One region of the Bradyrhizobium sp. CCGUVB1N3 genome, then DNA from elsewhere that is predicted to be linked to it. Evidence: predicted binding sites of a transcription regulator. Region 1 holds the regulator's gene; the other holds the start of a gene.
The links. The regulator PhoB, encoded in region 1, activates phosphate uptake and scavenging genes when phosphate is short. The targets are predictions, from matches to a motif close to TGTCATNNANCTGTCAT.
Positions count from the first base shown of each region.

Region 1 (7,557 bases):
GGCGGTCGAGCTGCTCGCCGGCATTCCCTCGATCATCTACGGCATGTGGGGCTTCTTCGTGCTGGGTCCGTTCCTGGCCAACACCTTCCAGCCCTTCATGATCAAGCTGTTCGACGGCGTTCCCGTGCTGGGTGCGATCTTCGCCGGCCCGCCGTCCTATCTCAGCCTGTTCAACGCTGCGCTGATCCTGGCGATCATGGTGCTGCCCTTCATCACCTCGATCTCGGTCGACGTGTTCAAGACCGTGCCGCCGGTCCTGAAGGAAGCCGCCTACGGCGTCGGCTGCACCACCTGGGAAGTCGTCCGCAGCGTGGTGATCCCCTATACGCGCGTCGGCATCATCGGCGGCGTCATGCTGGCGCTGGGCCGCGCGCTCGGCGAGACCATGGCGGTGACCTTCATCATCGGCAACTCCTTCCGGATCTCGTCCTCGATCTTCGCGCCGGGCACCACGATCTCGGCGGCGATCGCGAGCGAGTTCGCCGAAAGCGACGGCCTGCACCAGTCCGGCCTGATCCTGCTCGGCCTCCTGCTGTTCGTGCTGACGTTCTTCGTGCTCGCGGGCGCACGGCTGATGCTGCTCCGTCTGGAAAAGAAGGCGGGGAAATAACATGAACCCGATTTACGCACGCCGCCGCCGCAAGGACATCGTCGTCCGCGGTCTCTGCATCGCCGCCGCGGCCTTCGGCGTCACCTGGCTGGCGCTGATCCTGATGACGCTGCTCTACAACGGCGTGGCCGGTCTGAATCTGGAGCTCTTCGCCGCGGACACGCCCCCTCCGGGCTCGACCGAAGGCGGCCTGCGCAACGCGATCATCGGTTCGATCATCATGACGGTGATCGGCGTCGGCATCGGCGCGCCGCTCGGCCTGTTCGCCGGCACCTATCTCGCCGAGTACGGCCGCAACGACAAGCTGACCTCGGTGATCCGCTTCATCAACGACATCCTCTTGTCGGCACCCTCGATCATCATCGGCCTGTTCATCTATGGCGCGGTGGTGGTGCCGATGCGCGGCTTCTCGGCGATCGCAGGCTCTCTCGCACTCGCCGTCATCGTGATCCCGGTGGTGCTGCGCACGACTGAGGACATGCTTCTGCTGGTGCCGAACGCGCTGCGCGAGGCGGCTTCCGCGCTGGGCCTGCCGCGCTCGCTGGTGATCAAGCGGATCGCCTACCGCGCGGCGCGCTCCGGCCTCATCACCGGTGTGCTGCTGGCGACCGCTCGCGTCGCCGGCGAGACCGCGCCGCTGCTGTTCACCGCGCTGTCGAACCAGTTCTTCAGCCTCAGCCTGAACAAGACGATGGCGAACCTGCCGGTCACCATCAACAATTTCGTGCAGAGCCCCTACGCCTACTGGAAGCAACTGGCCTGGAGCGGGGCGCTTCTGATCACCCTGACCGTGCTTGCCCTGAACATTGGCGCGCGCATTCTTGGCGCCGAGAGGACTGCAAAATGAGCGATCTGTCCGTTTCCGTAAGTTCCACCGGGCGTCAGGCGTCGCCGACACTGCCCGAGGCTCCGGCCAAGGTGACGGTGCGCAACCTCAACTTCTATTACGGCGAGCACCACGCGCTGAAGAACATCAACCTGACGCTCGGCACCAACCGTGTCACGGCGTTCATCGGCCCGTCCGGCTGCGGCAAGTCGACCCTGCTGCGCATCTTCAACCGGATGTACGACCTCTATCCGGGCCAGCGCGCCACCGGTCAGCTCATGCTCGACCAGACCAACATCCTCGACCCCAGGCTCGACCTCAACCTGCTGCGGGCCCGGGTCGGGATGGTGTTCCAGAAGCCGACGCCGTTCCCGATGACGATCTACGAGAACATCGCCTTCGGCATCCGCCTCTATGAGAAGATCTCGAAGTCCGAGATGGACGACCGGGTCGAGAAGGCGCTGCGCGGCGGCGCGCTGTGGAACGAGGTCAAGGACAAGCTCAACGCGTCGGGCCTGTCGCTTTCCGGCGGCCAGCAGCAGCGCCTCTGCATCGCCCGCACCGTGGCGGTGCGTCCCGAGGTGATCCTGTTCGACGAGCCCTGCTCGGCGCTCGATCCGATCTCGACCGCCAAGGTCGAGGAGCTGATCCAGGAGCTCGCCGAGGACTACACGATCGCGATCGTCACCCATAACATGCAGCAGGCGGCGCGCGTCTCCGACAAGACCGCCTTCATGTATCTCGGCGAGCTGATCGAGTTCGACGAGACCAGCAAGATCTTCACGTCGCCCAGCGACCGGCGCACACAGGACTACATCACCGGCCGCTTCGGCTGAGGAGACAGGAAATGGCTTCTGAACATACCGCAAAGGCCTTCGACACCGACCTCCAGGAGCTCACGCGGCTCGTCGCGGAGATGGGCGGCCTTGCCGAGCGCATGATCGTCGATTCCGTCGATGCGCTGATCCGCCGTGACGTCGCGCTCGGCCAGCGCGTGGTGGCAACCGACGCCGAAATCGACGCGCTCCAGAAAAAGATCGAGGAGCGCGCCGTGCTCACGATCGCACGTCGCCAGCCGATGGCGGTCGACCTGCGCGAAATCGTCGGCGCCATGCGCGTTGCGACCGATCTGGAGCGGATCGGCGACCTCGCCAAGAACATGGGCAAGCGCGTTGCCGCGCTCGAGACCGATTTCCATCCGCTCAAGCTGTTCCGCGGCCTGGAGCACATGACCGACCTCGTGCAGCAGCAGGTCAAGTCGGTGCTGGACGCCTATGCCGCGCATGACCTGCCGGCGGCGATGATGGTCTGGAAAGGCGACGAGGAGGTCGACGCGATCTGTACCTCGCTGTTCCGCGAGCTCCTCACCTACATGATGGAGGATCCGCGCAACATCTCGTTCTGCATCCATTTGATGTTCTGCGCCAAGAACATCGAGCGGATCGGCGATCATGCGACCAATATCGCCGAGACCGTCTTCTACATGATCGAAGGTCAGGCCATCGCGGACAAGCGTCCGAAGGGCGACATGACGACCTTCGCCACGACCGTGCCGAACACTTAAGGAGCGACGACGCCATGGGCGCACGCATTTTGGTTGTTGAGGACGAGGAAGCGCTGACCGAGCTGTTGCGCTACAACCTCGAAGGCGACGGCTACGATGTCGAGACGGTGATGCGCGGCGACGACGCCGACACCCGCCTCAAGGAGCACATCCCCGACCTGATCGTGCTCGACTGGATGCTGCCGGGCCTGTCCGGCATCGAGCTGTGCCGCAGGCTTCGCGCAAGGCCCGAGACCAAGGGGTTGCCGATCATCATGCTCACGGCGCGCGGTGAGGAGAGCGAGCGGGTGCGCGGGCTTGCCACCGGCGCCGACGACTACATCGTCAAGCCGTTCTCGGTGCCCGAGTTGCTCGCGCGCGTGAAAGGCCTGCTCAGGCGTGCGAGCCCCGAGCGGCTTGCGACCATACTTGCCTACGGCGACATCGAGCTGGATCGTGAAAAACGCCGCGTCGCGCGCTCCGGACGGCCGATCGACCTTGGCCCGACCGAATATCGCCTCTTGGAGTTCTTCCTGGAGCATCCGGGCCGCGTGTTCTCGCGCGAGCAGCTGCTCGACAGCGTCTGGGGCCGCGACATCTATATCGACGAGCGCACCGTCGATGTCCACATCGGCCGCCTGCGCAAGCTGCTCAATCTCGGCCGCGAGCAGGATCCGATCCGCACCGTCCGCGGCGCCGGCTACGCGCTGGATGATCGGTTTGCGAAGGCGGAGCAGACGTAAAAAAGCGCGCCGGATGGCGCGCTGACGTCTCTCGATCAAACGTCCCGGCCTTGCGCCGGGACGTTGTCGTTTGTGGCCGAACTCAGCGCGTGCCGGGCTTGGCCGGAGCGCGGCGGCGGTCGGCGGCCGGTTGGTAGGCGACGCGCGAATGCTGCGCGCAGTAGGGCAGGCCCGAGAGCGACTTGCCGCCGCAGAAGAAGAAATCCGGGCTCGAGGGATCGCCGACCGGCCAATGGCAGGTCGCTTCGTTGAGCTCGAGCAGCGACAGGCGCTGGCTCATCGGAACGACGTTGTCATAGGTGATCGGATCGGGCTCGACCTCGACCTCGAAGGCCTGGGCGAGGGCGGTGTTGCCGCGCGAGATCGGGCGGCTCACCCGCATCATGTGCTGCGCCGGGCGCGCCTTGCGCGGCCGCGGAGCCGCCGAGGACGGGGTCTTGGCGCGGCCGGACAGGCCCAGCCGGTGCACCTTGCCGATTACGGCGTTGCGCGTCACATTTCCGAGCTCGGCAGCGATCTGGCTGGCCGAAAGCCCGGCTTCCCAGAGCTTTTTCAATTGCTCGACGCGATCGTCGGACCAGGTCAAAACCGTCATTGCACCCTTCCCCTCGCCGCGCGCCTGCCAATCCTTGGGGCCGCGTGGCGATGTCTAAGCCTCGAAAAACCCGTGCTGCCAGAATCCCTTAAGGCTCGCCGGGCGCGAAAACGCACCTGAACGTTACGCCGGTACATGAGGACTAAGAGGATCAGAACTGCTGCACGAGATGTCGTATCTGACGGGGGAAACGCTACAATATGGCGTGACTCCCGCGCAAGAGTCTGCGGCCCAGCGTCCACATGTTCCGTCGCTAAAAGAACTCAAAATTGCCACCGCAAGACTACGGGCCGCGCGGCTTGCAGGGGCCTTCTGGCGGCATTGACAGCGGTTTTTCCAGGCATAAAATAGTGACACGTGCCGCCCTTAAAAGGCGGCACGTTTCGTTTTCCGGGCAGGTCAATGATGCGCTGCGCAACGCAGCCTCAGCCGGCCCCAACATCCAAGTGACCGCCATGACCAAGAGCGCCGCGACGCATCTGCTTCCCGTTTTCGCCAGGGCCGAGCTCGGCTTCGAGCGCGGCGAAGGCTGCTGGCTGGTCTCAACCAATGGCGAGCGCTATCTCGATTTCACCTCGGGCGTCGCCGTGAATGCGCTCGGTCACGCACATCCGCATCTGGTCAAGGCTCTGCAGGAGCAGGCGACGAAGCTCTGGCACATGTCGAACCTGTTCCAGAGCCCGGATGGCGAGAAGCTCGCAGTCAGGCTCTGCAACGAGAGCTTTGCGGACTTCGTGTTCTTCTGCAATTCCGGCGCCGAGGCGATGGAATGCGTGATCAAGGTGGTGCGCCGCTATCACGCCTCCAAGGGCCATCCCGAGCGCTACCGCATGATCACCTTCGAGGGCGCTTTCCACGGCCGCACGCTTGCAACGCTCGCGGCGACCGGCTCGGCGAAATATCTCGAAGGTTTCGGCCCGCCGCTCGACGGCTTTGACCAGGTGCCGCATGGCGACCTCGAAGCCGTCAAGAAGGCGATCGGCCCGCAGACTGCCGGCATCCTGATCGAGCCGATCCAGGGCGAGGGCGGCGTGCGCTCGGCTCCTCCCGCCTTCTATCGCGCGCTGCGCCAGCTCTGTGACGAGCATGGCCTGTTGCTCGCCTTCGACGAGGTGCAGACCGGCATGGGCCGCACCGGCGAACTCTTTGCACATCGCCGCCTCGGCGTGACCCCCGACGTGATGTCGCTTGCGAAAGCGCTCGGCGGCGGCTTTCCGATCGGCGCGTGCCTTGCGACCGCCGAGGCCGCCTCCGGCATGACGCCCGGCTCGCACGGCTCGACCTTCGGCGGCAATCCGCTCGCCGTGTCCGCGGCGAACGCCGTGCTCGACGTCATGCTCAAGCCCGGCTTCTTCGATCACGTGCAGAAAATGTCGCTGTTGCTCAAGCAGAAGCTCGCCTCCGTGATCGACCGCCATCCTGATGTCGTCAGCGAGGTGCGCGGCGAGGGGCTTTTGATCGGCCTCAAGGCCGTGGTGCCCTCGGGCGATCTCGCCACGGCGTTGCGCAACGAAAAGCTGCTCACCGTTGGCGCCGGCGACAACGTCGTGCGCTTCCTGCCGCCTTTGATCGTCACCGAGGCGGAGATCGAGGAGGGCGTCGCGCGGCTCGAGCGTGCCTGCACGGCGATTGAATCCACTCTCAAGACGCCGGCGGCAAGCTGATGAGCAAGACGCCCAAGCACTTCCTGGACATCAACGAGCTGCCGCTGTCGGAGCTCAAGAGCATGCTCGCCGCTTCCTCCGCCATGAAGGCGAAGCAGAAGGCGCATCAGCCGGTCAGGCCGCTCGAGGGCAAGACGCTGGCGATGATCTTCGAGCGTCCGTCGACGCGGACGCGGGTGTCGTTCGATGTCGCCATGCGCCAGCTCGGCGGTGAGCCCATCATGCTCACCGGTGCGGAGATGCAGCTCGGCCGCGGCGAGACCATCGCCGACACCGCGCGCGTGCTGTCGCGCTATGTCGATGCCATCATGATCCGCATCCTCAATCACGATGCGCTGCTCGAACTCGCGGCCAACGCGACCGTGCCTGTCATCAACGGCCTGACGCGGCGTTCGCATCCCTGCCAGGTGATGGCCGACCTCATGACGTATGAGGAGCATCGCGGGTCGATCGAGGGCAAGACGGTGGCCTGGACCGGCGACGACAACAACGTTCTCGCCTCCTGGGCGCATGCCGCCGAACGCTTCAAGTTCAACCTCAACGTCGCGACCCCGCCGGAGCTCGCGCCGAAGAAGGCGATGCGCGACTGGGTCAAGGCGACGGGCGCCCCGATCATGCTCGGCACCGATCCGGAAGCCGCGGTGCGCGGCGCCGATTGCGTCGTCACCGACACCTGGGTCTCGATGGGCGACAAGGAAGGCGAGCATCGCCACAACGTGCTCAAGCCCTATCAGGTCAACGCCAAGCTGATGTCGCTGGCCAAGCCCGATGCGCTGTTCATGCACTGCCTGCCCGCCCATCGCGGCGAGGAGGTCACCGATGAGGTGATCGATGGTCCCCAGTCCGTCGTGTTCGACGAGGCCGAAAACCGCCTGCACGCGCAGAAGGGTATCTTGGCTTGGTGCTTTGACGCGGTGAAGTAATTCGACGCGGTGGCGTAGATCCGAAGCGTCGTCCTGGCGAAAGCCAGGACGACGCCGAATTTGCTGTATCGTTTGCGATCAAAACAGCGTCCGGGCTGCGTTGCCCCGCGCCCCTTCCATTTCATCTCCTCCGACCCCAGATAGAGCGCCATGGTCTCCCAATCCCCTGACATCAAAGCCGGGCCCGAAAGCCCGGTTCGCGCGCCGTCTTCCGTTCCCGTCGACGATGCGGTGCTGCCTTTCGAGGTCGATGCGCTCGACGTGCGCGGGCGCTTGACCCGGCTCGGGCCTGCGCTCGACGAGGTCCTCACCAAGCACGATTACCCCGCGCCGGTCGGCAAGCTACTCGGCGAGGCGATCGTGCTGACGACGCTGCTTGGCTCGGCGCTGAAATTCGAGGGCCGCTTCATCCTCCAGGCCCAGACCGACGGCCCGGTGTCGTTCCTGGTGGTCGACTTCAATGCGCCCGACCGCCTGCGCGCCTATGCCCGCTACGACGCCTCGCGGCTCGGCGAGGCCAAGGACTCCGGCTCGCTGCTCGGCCGCGGCCATCTCGCCATGACCATAGACCAGGGCGCGGATATGAGCCGCTACCAGGGGCTCGTCGCACTCGACGGTGGCAGCCTGGAAGATGCCGCGCATGAGTACTTCCT
Region 1 covers NZ_JANADR010000001.1:6,805,006-6,812,562, forward strand. Annotated here, with positions in the region: gene pstC (phosphate ABC transporter permease subunit PstC) at 1-610, shown strand, start outside; gene pstA (phosphate ABC transporter permease PstA) at 612-1,457, shown strand; gene pstB (phosphate ABC transporter ATP-binding protein PstB) at 1,454-2,272, shown strand; gene phoU (phosphate signaling complex protein PhoU) at 2,284-3,000, shown strand; gene phoB (phosphate regulon transcriptional regulator PhoB) at 3,015-3,722, shown strand; gene NLM33_RS32395 (GcrA family cell cycle regulator) at 3,805-4,317, opposite strand; gene NLM33_RS32400 (aspartate aminotransferase family protein) at 4,773-5,981, shown strand; gene argF (ornithine carbamoyltransferase) at 5,981-6,904, shown strand; gene NLM33_RS32410 (Hsp33 family molecular chaperone) at 7,055-7,557, shown strand, end outside.

Region 2 (7,557 bases), 5.2 Mb from region 1:
GAGTTCTGGGCGAGCGACGACAACGCCGCCAAGGCTTCCAGCGACATGATGAAAAACTACTTCGCCAACGTGAACAAGACCTTTGCCGGCATCGAGTCCAAGGTGACGAAGTACGAGTGGGGCAAGGAGGTCGCGCCGGGCATCACCTCGATCGCGACGCCGGGCCACACCCCGGGCCACACGTCGTTCGCGGTTGCATCGGGCAACGCCAAGGTCCTGATCCAGTCCGACGTCACCAACATCCCGGAATTCTTCCTGCGCAACCCGGATTGGCATGTCGTGTTCGACACCGATGCCGCGATGGCGCAGGAGACCCGCCACAAGTTCTACGACATGGCGGCGGCGGAGAAGGCGACGGTGGTCGGCTTCCACTTCACGTTCCCCTCGGTCGGCCATGTCGAGAAGGACGGCGCCAAATATCGCCTGATCCCGTCGGCCTGGAACCCGACGATCTGATCGGATCAGTTCTTCGCATCTGTTAATCGGGCCGCCGCTTGGCGGCCCGATTATTTTCGGCGACTGATCGCTTTCGCGAAACGCAGCGTTTCCAAATCGAAACGGTTCATGCACTTGCATCATCTCGCGGAGGTGGATTAAGTGCCGGAGCCCGTTTCCCGCTTAGAGGTTCAAGGACACCCATGGCCTACAACATCGTCACGATCGCCGGCAGCCTGCGCAAGGAGAGCTTTTCGCTCAAGATCGCCAATGCGCTCGCAAAGCTCGCGCCGGCATCTCTCACGCTCGAGGTCATCACGCCGGCGGGGATCTCGTTCTTCAACCAGGATCTCGAGGGCGCGCCGCCCGCCGACTGGCTGGCCTTCCGTGAGAAGCTCCAGAAGTCGAACGGCGTCCTGTTCGTGACTCCGGAATACAACCGTGCGATCCCGGGCGTGCTGAAGAACGCCATCGACGTCGCCTCGCGCCCCTATGGCAAGAGCTCGTTCAACGGCAAGCCGGTCGGCATCATCTCCAACTCGCCGGGTCCGCAGGGTGGCGTCAGCGCCGCAAAAACCTTGCAGAACATTCTCCCGGGCATTGCAGGGGCAATCATGCAGCAGCCCGAGACCTATCTGAACGCGGTCGGCGATGCCTTCGACCCCGCGGGCAACCTGGTCAAGGACTCGCTGAAGACCGTGCTCCAGCAGTACATCGACGCCTTCGCCGCGCACGTCGCCAAGCACCAGGGCTGAGCAAGACGCCTTGCGTGTCATTCCGGGGCGATGCGACGGGACCGCGCAGAGCGCGGCCCGGAGCATCGAACCAAGGTGCGCAATTGCGCACCTGAGAATCTCGAGATTCCGGGTTCGGCTCTTCGAGCCGCCCCGGAATGACGGCATGTGGTGAATTAGCACTCCCTTAACCAACCTGTCCCATCTTCCCAAGATGGTCACACGCGCGCGACTGAAATCAATTCTGACCGGCCTTGCCCTCTACACCATGGCGGCCGCGATCGTCGGCTATTTCGGCATCAACGCCTATACCGGCAAATACGGCCTCAATGCCCGTCAGGAGCTCGACCAGGAGATCATTGCGTTGACCAGCGAGCTCGCGCGGCTGAAGCGCGAGCGCGCCGAGGGCGAGCAGCGCGTGTCGCTGTTGCGCTCGGAAAAAATCGACCCCGACATGCTGGACGAGCGTGCGCGCTTCCAGCTCCAGTTCGTCAATCCGCACGATCTCGTGCGGATGAACAATTCGAATTAGTTCTCCTGCATCACAACGCTCTCTACTCCTCGCCTGAGGAGCCCGCGCGACGCGGGCGTCTCGAAGGATGGCCGCGGATAGCTTGGGGCGTTCATGGTTCGCCCGGCGATGCGCAGCATCGTCCGAAGACGCGCTTCGCGCTCCTCACCATGAGGGTCTGACGACGCGGCGAGATCAGAGTGTCGCCAGCTTCGCCGCGCCCTTGGCGAGGACATCGCTGAAACTCGTATCCCAGAATTTTGCGACGTCCGTCTGCGCGTCGAGCACGCCGAGCTTGAGGAAAGTGTCGGCAACCTTCTGGTGGGTCACGGGCACATCCGGCGTGACGCCTACGAGCGAGAAATCGGCGCTGCGATGGGCGAATTGATCGAGGATGTCCTCAATCGGCAGATGCGTTTCCGCGACCTGCGCCGTCGCATAGACCTGGAAATTCTTGTTGGCGAAAGCGTAGGCACGCTGGATGCGCAGCAGGAAGTCGGCGAGCGCCGCATGCCGCAAGGGATCGTCGATCGCCTTGGGATTGGCATAGATCGGGAAATTTCCGGAGAGATAGCCGACGCCGGTCTTGAGCAGGCGCGCGCCCTGCCTGGAGATCGCGAGCTGGCCGTTGTAGCCGTAGATCGCCCACGCATCGAGCTTGCCCGAGGCGAAGGCGGAATAGCCGTCCGATGGTGTCAGGTTGATGGCCTCGATGTCATTGAAGGACAGCCCGGCTTCCTCGAGCTGCTTGGCGAGGAAATAGTGCGCGGTCGTGGCGCGGACATAACCGACCTTCTTGCCTTTGAGATCGGCGATCGAATGGATCGGCGCGTCCTTAGCTGCTACGGTGACCTGGGTGTTGAGGTCTTCGTGGGTGACTGCGATGAAGCGCACGCCGGCGTTCTTGCGTGCGGCGAACATGGCGGGAATTTCGCTGCCTGAGCCGAGATCGAGCGCGTCGCTGTTCAGCGCCTCGATGTGCAGCACGCCGTTGTTGAGCTCCTTCCAGTCGATCTTGTAGGGCGTCCTGTCTTCGCCGGCAGCCTGGAGCAGGGCGCGCCAACCCCCCTTGTAATAGGCAACGCGCAGCGTGGCGCCGCTGAGATCGATCTCTGCCGGCGCGCCTTGCGTTTTCGCGCTGCCGGCAACGAGTCCGCCTGCAAGTGCGCCGAGCAGGAAACGTCTTGAGAGTGAGAACGGGCTGGTCACGACGGCTCCTGCTGAAAGTCTCTTGATGCTTCCAGCATAGGTGACGCGCTGTTTTCGCTCTATTCTGTTTTTCGATCGCCGCGTGAAACGCGCGTTCCAACTTTTGCGATGGTGCGGTGTTATTCGGTTTTTTGCGCCTATGTCGAAGGTCGTAAATGGATGCGGCACTTCCGTCTTGACGGCAACGGCGGTGCGGGTTCATGCCTTCTTGCGCGCGGCCCTTTCAGGATTGACGCAGATCAACCGGGCTACGCCGGCAGCATCTAGACTGCCATTCGGAGGAAACAGTGATGAATGGGCAAATGCACCCGCATCACGCGGCCCGTGTCGAGGCCGCCATCGCGTCAGGCCAGGCGGCACGTTCCGCGCTCGTGGCCTCGTGGTGCCGTTCCTCCCGATTGCATCATCTCGATCCCTCGGGCCGCAGGCCGCCGATCCGCCTCACCGAGGCCGAGCTATACCATGCGCGCGATCGCGTCGCGCCGCTGCTGTCGGCCGCGCAAGGTACGATGGACCGGCTCTATCAGGCGGTTGGCGCTGCCGGCTGTTGCGTGCTGCTCGCCGATCGCGAGGGCATTCCGGTCGATCGCCGCGGCGCGCCGGCCGACGACTCAACTTTCCAATCCTGGGGCCTGTGGATCGGCGCGGTCTGGAGCGAGGAGCATGAGGGTACCAACGGTATCGGCACCTCCCTCGTCGAGCAGCGGCCGCTGACCATCGACCGCGACCAGCATTTCTTCACCCGCAACACGCTTCTGAGCTGCACCGCTGTACCGATCTACGATCATGACGGGATACTCGCCGGCGTGCTCGACGTCTCCTCCTGCCGCGCCGACCGCACCGATGCCTTCGCCAATCTGATCGCGCTCGCCGCAGGCGAAGCGGCAAAACGCATCGAGGCCGATCTGTTTCGCAACGCCTTTGCCCATGCCCGCATCGTGCTGAGGCCGTCGGCCGACGGCCATTGCGGCGGCCTCGTCGCGGTCGATGGTGATGATCTCGTGATAGGCGCGACGAGGTCCGCCCGGGTCGGACTTGGGATCGCGCCCGGCCGCCCGCTGCAGCCGGTGCCCGCAGCCGATCTTCTCGGTGGCGATGCGGCGCGCGACCACCTCGCCGGTGGCCAGCGCGCGGTCTTGCAGCGGGCGCTGTTGCGCGCGGGTGGCAATGTGTCCGCAGCCGCCAAGGCCCTTGGCGTCAGCCGAGCCACGCTGCACCGAAAGCTCAAGCGGTTCGAGCTGAAGCACTGAGCTCCTGCTTTTTCCCAACGTACATTCTAGCTCCTCATGGTGAGGAGGCGCGTAAGCGCCGTCTCGAACCATGCAGGCCCGACTGTGCCCGCGGCCATCCTTCGAGACGCCGCTTCGCGGCTCCTCAGGATGAGGTCGGTAGTTGTGGTGAGTGAAGCTGTCGCAGTACTGCGACAGGTCGCCTCCATCATCGCTCCCACCTGGGCTGACAGAAAACATCTCCCGCGACATGGTCTGCGCAAGTCGTGAACACACGACGATCGCGCAAACAGCAACATCGGGAGTGAACATGAACAAGGTCGAATTCCTCAACGTCACGGAAGTTCCCTTCGCCGCGAAGTACGACAATTTCATCGGCGGCAAATTCGTCGCCCCACAATCCGGCAAATATTTCGACAACGCTTCGCCGGTGAACGGCCAGGTCGTCTGCAAGATCGCGCGCTCCGATCACCAGGACGTCGAGGCCGCGCTCGATGCCGCGTATGCCGCCAAGGCCGCCTGGGGCAGCACCAGCGTCGCCGAGCGCGCCGCGGTCCTGAACCGGATCGCCGACCGCATGGAAGAAAATCTCGAGCGGCTCGCGATCGCCGAGACCTGGGATAACGGCAAGCCGATCCGCGAGACCCGCGCCGCCGACCTGCCGCTCGCGATCGATCACTTCCGCTATTTCGCCGGCGTCGTTCGTGCCCAGGAAGGCTCAATCGGCGAGATCGACCATGACACTATCGCCTATCATTTCCATGAGCCGCTCGGCGTGGTCGGCCAGATCATCCCCTGGAACTTCCCGCTGCTGATGGCGTGCTGGAAGCTCGCGCCTGCGCTCGCCGCGGGCAACTGCGTGGTGCTGAAACCGGCCGAGCAGACGCCAGCCTCGATCATGGTCTGGGCCGAGATCGTCGGCGACCTCTTGCCGCCCGGCGTCCTCAACATCGTCAACGGCTTTGGCCTGGAGGCCGGCAAGCCGCTCGCGTCCAGCCCGCGTATCGCCAAGATCGCCTTCACCGGCGAGACCACGACGGGTCGGCTGATCATGCAATATGCCGCACAGAACCTGATTCCCGTCACGCTCGAGCTCGGCGGCAAATCGCCGAACATCTTCTTCAAGGACGTCACCGCCGAAGACGACGATTTCTTCGACAAGGCGATCGAAGGCTTCGTGATGTTCGCGCTCAACCAGGGCGAGGTCTGCACCTGTCCGAGCCGTGCGCTGGTCCATGAGGGCATCTACGACCGCTTCATGGAGCGGGCGCTGAAGCGCGTCGCCGCCATCAAGCAGGGCGATCCGCGCGCCGCGGACACCATGATCGGTGCCCAGGCCTCCGGCGAGCAGCTGGAGAAAATTCTTTCCTATATCGACATCGGCAAGAAGGAAGGGGCGAAGGTCCTGGCCGGCGGTGGCCGCGCGAGCCTCGGCGGCGATCTCGCGGGCGGCTACTACGTCCAGCCGACCGTGTTCCACGGCCACAACAAGATGCGGATCTTCCAGGAGGAGATCTTTGGCCCCGTCGTATCGGTCACGACCTTCAAGACCGACGAGGAAGCGCTCGCGATCGCCAACGACACGCTCTACGGCTTGGGGGCCGGTGTCTGGAGCCGCGATGCCAATCGCTGCTACCGCTTTGGCCGCGCCATCCAGGCAGGCCGGGTCTGGACCAACTGCTACCACGCCTATCCCGCGCACGCGGCGTTCGGCGGCTACAAGCAGTCCGGTGTCGGTCGCGAGACCCACAAGATGATGCTCGATCACTATCAGCAGACCAAGAACCTCCTGGTCAGCTACAGCCCGAAGAAGCTCGGTTTCTTCTGATCGACTAGAGGCGGCGCCAGTGCGGCGCCGCCTCCGTCATCCCTTCGTCAAAGAATTGAGACAAGACGAGGGGCCGAGCTATTCAGCTCGGCCCCTGTGGCGTTCGAGCGCTGCCGGGCGAAAGAGGGAGGCTTGGCCATGAAGGACGGTCGTTTACGACGGGTGCGTGTTGGAGCGATGCTGTTCGGCGCGGTGGCTTTGGCGTTCCTCCCGCCATCGACGGCCTTTGCACAGGCCGGTTCGGCGCCAGCCGGCGCCAAGAACGTCCTGACCCTCGACGGAAAGCCGCCACTGATCCTCGGCCATCGCGGCCTGCCGGGGCTGGTGCCCGAAGAGACCGAGGCATCGTATGACCTTGCCGCAGCGCTTGGAACCGACGCGCTCGAAGAGGACCTGCACCTGACCAAGGATTGTGTCCTGGTCGCACGTCACAACCCTTGGCTGAACGACAATACCAACGTCGCCGAGGTGGCGAAGACCAATCCGGCGGTTGCGGCCCGCAAGCGCACGGTGCCCGGCGTGCGCGTCAAGGCTCCTTCTTCCCCCAGCACACCTGCTGACTACCTCACGGATCTCACCAATCCGGCCGACCCCAAATCCGTGCTGAAATCGCTGATCGTGGACGGCGAGGACCATACCAATGATTGGTCGATCACCGACTTCACCATGGCCGAGCTGAAGGATTGGATCGCCGGCACCACCTATGATGCGGCCAACGAAAGGCCGAAGGTCTTCAACGGCAAGTTCCCGATCATCAGTTTCCAGGACATCATCGACATCGCCAAGGTCAAGAGCAAGGAGACGGGGCGTCCCATCGCCGTCTATCCGGAAACCAAGAATCCGACCTGGAACAATGCCCAGGCGATTGCCAATGGCTGTGGCGCGCCCGGCAGCCACCCGCTCGAGGATGCGTTGATCAAGATCATCAAGGACAACGGCCTCAACGCGAAGGAGGCCCCCATCCTCGTTCAGAGCTTCGAGCCCGGCAGCCTGAAATACATGCGCAGCCATGGACTGGAGACGCGGCAGGTCCAGCTCATCGATGGCAACGGTGTCGACTTCAAGAACGGCAAGGTCCTCAACGACAACATCACCAATTCGCGTCCGTTCGATTGGACGATTTCGGGTGACGCGCGCTTGTATGATGCGATGCTAACCTCCGAGGGCCTTGCGGAGATCAAGACCTATGCCGACGGCATTGGTCCGTGGAAGCCCTATATCGTTCCGCTCAAGATTTCGCCGTGGAAGGACAGCAACGCCGACGGCACTCCCTACAAGGGATCGACGCCAGAGGCTTCGACGCAGGAAGCGACCAGCCTCGTTGCCGACGCGCACAAGCTCGGCCTGTTCGTGCACGTCTTCACTTTCCGGAACGAGAAGAAGTACCTGGCTGGCGACTATCATGGCGATCCAAGCCTCGAATATCTCAAATTCTTCCGTCTCGGCGTGGATGGGGTCTTTACCGACTTCACGCATACCGGAGTTGGCGCCCGCGCAGCCTATCTGCGCGAGCTCGGCTGGTGAGGGCGGCTTCACGGAGAGCTAATGTTGCCTGATCGGCGCCAAAGGTTTTGCAATATTTCGGTCACGCTGCACTGCGGCATAATGAAA
Region 2 covers NZ_JANADR010000001.1:1,603,015-1,610,571, reverse strand. Annotated here, with positions in the region: gene NLM33_RS07610 (MBL fold metallo-hydrolase) at 1-456, shown strand, start outside; gene NLM33_RS07605 (NADPH-dependent FMN reductase) at 639-1,190, shown strand; gene NLM33_RS07600 (septum formation initiator family protein) at 1,384-1,701, shown strand; gene NLM33_RS07595 (ABC transporter substrate-binding protein) at 1,876-2,889, opposite strand; gene NLM33_RS07590 (GAF domain-containing protein) at 3,180-4,139, shown strand; gene adh (aldehyde dehydrogenase) at 4,429-5,946, shown strand; gene NLM33_RS07580 (glycerophosphodiester phosphodiesterase family protein) at 6,085-7,470, shown strand.
Region 2: the regulator PhoB is predicted to act here: its motif matches at 5,981-5,997, upstream of NLM33_RS07580 (glycerophosphodiester phosphodiesterase family protein).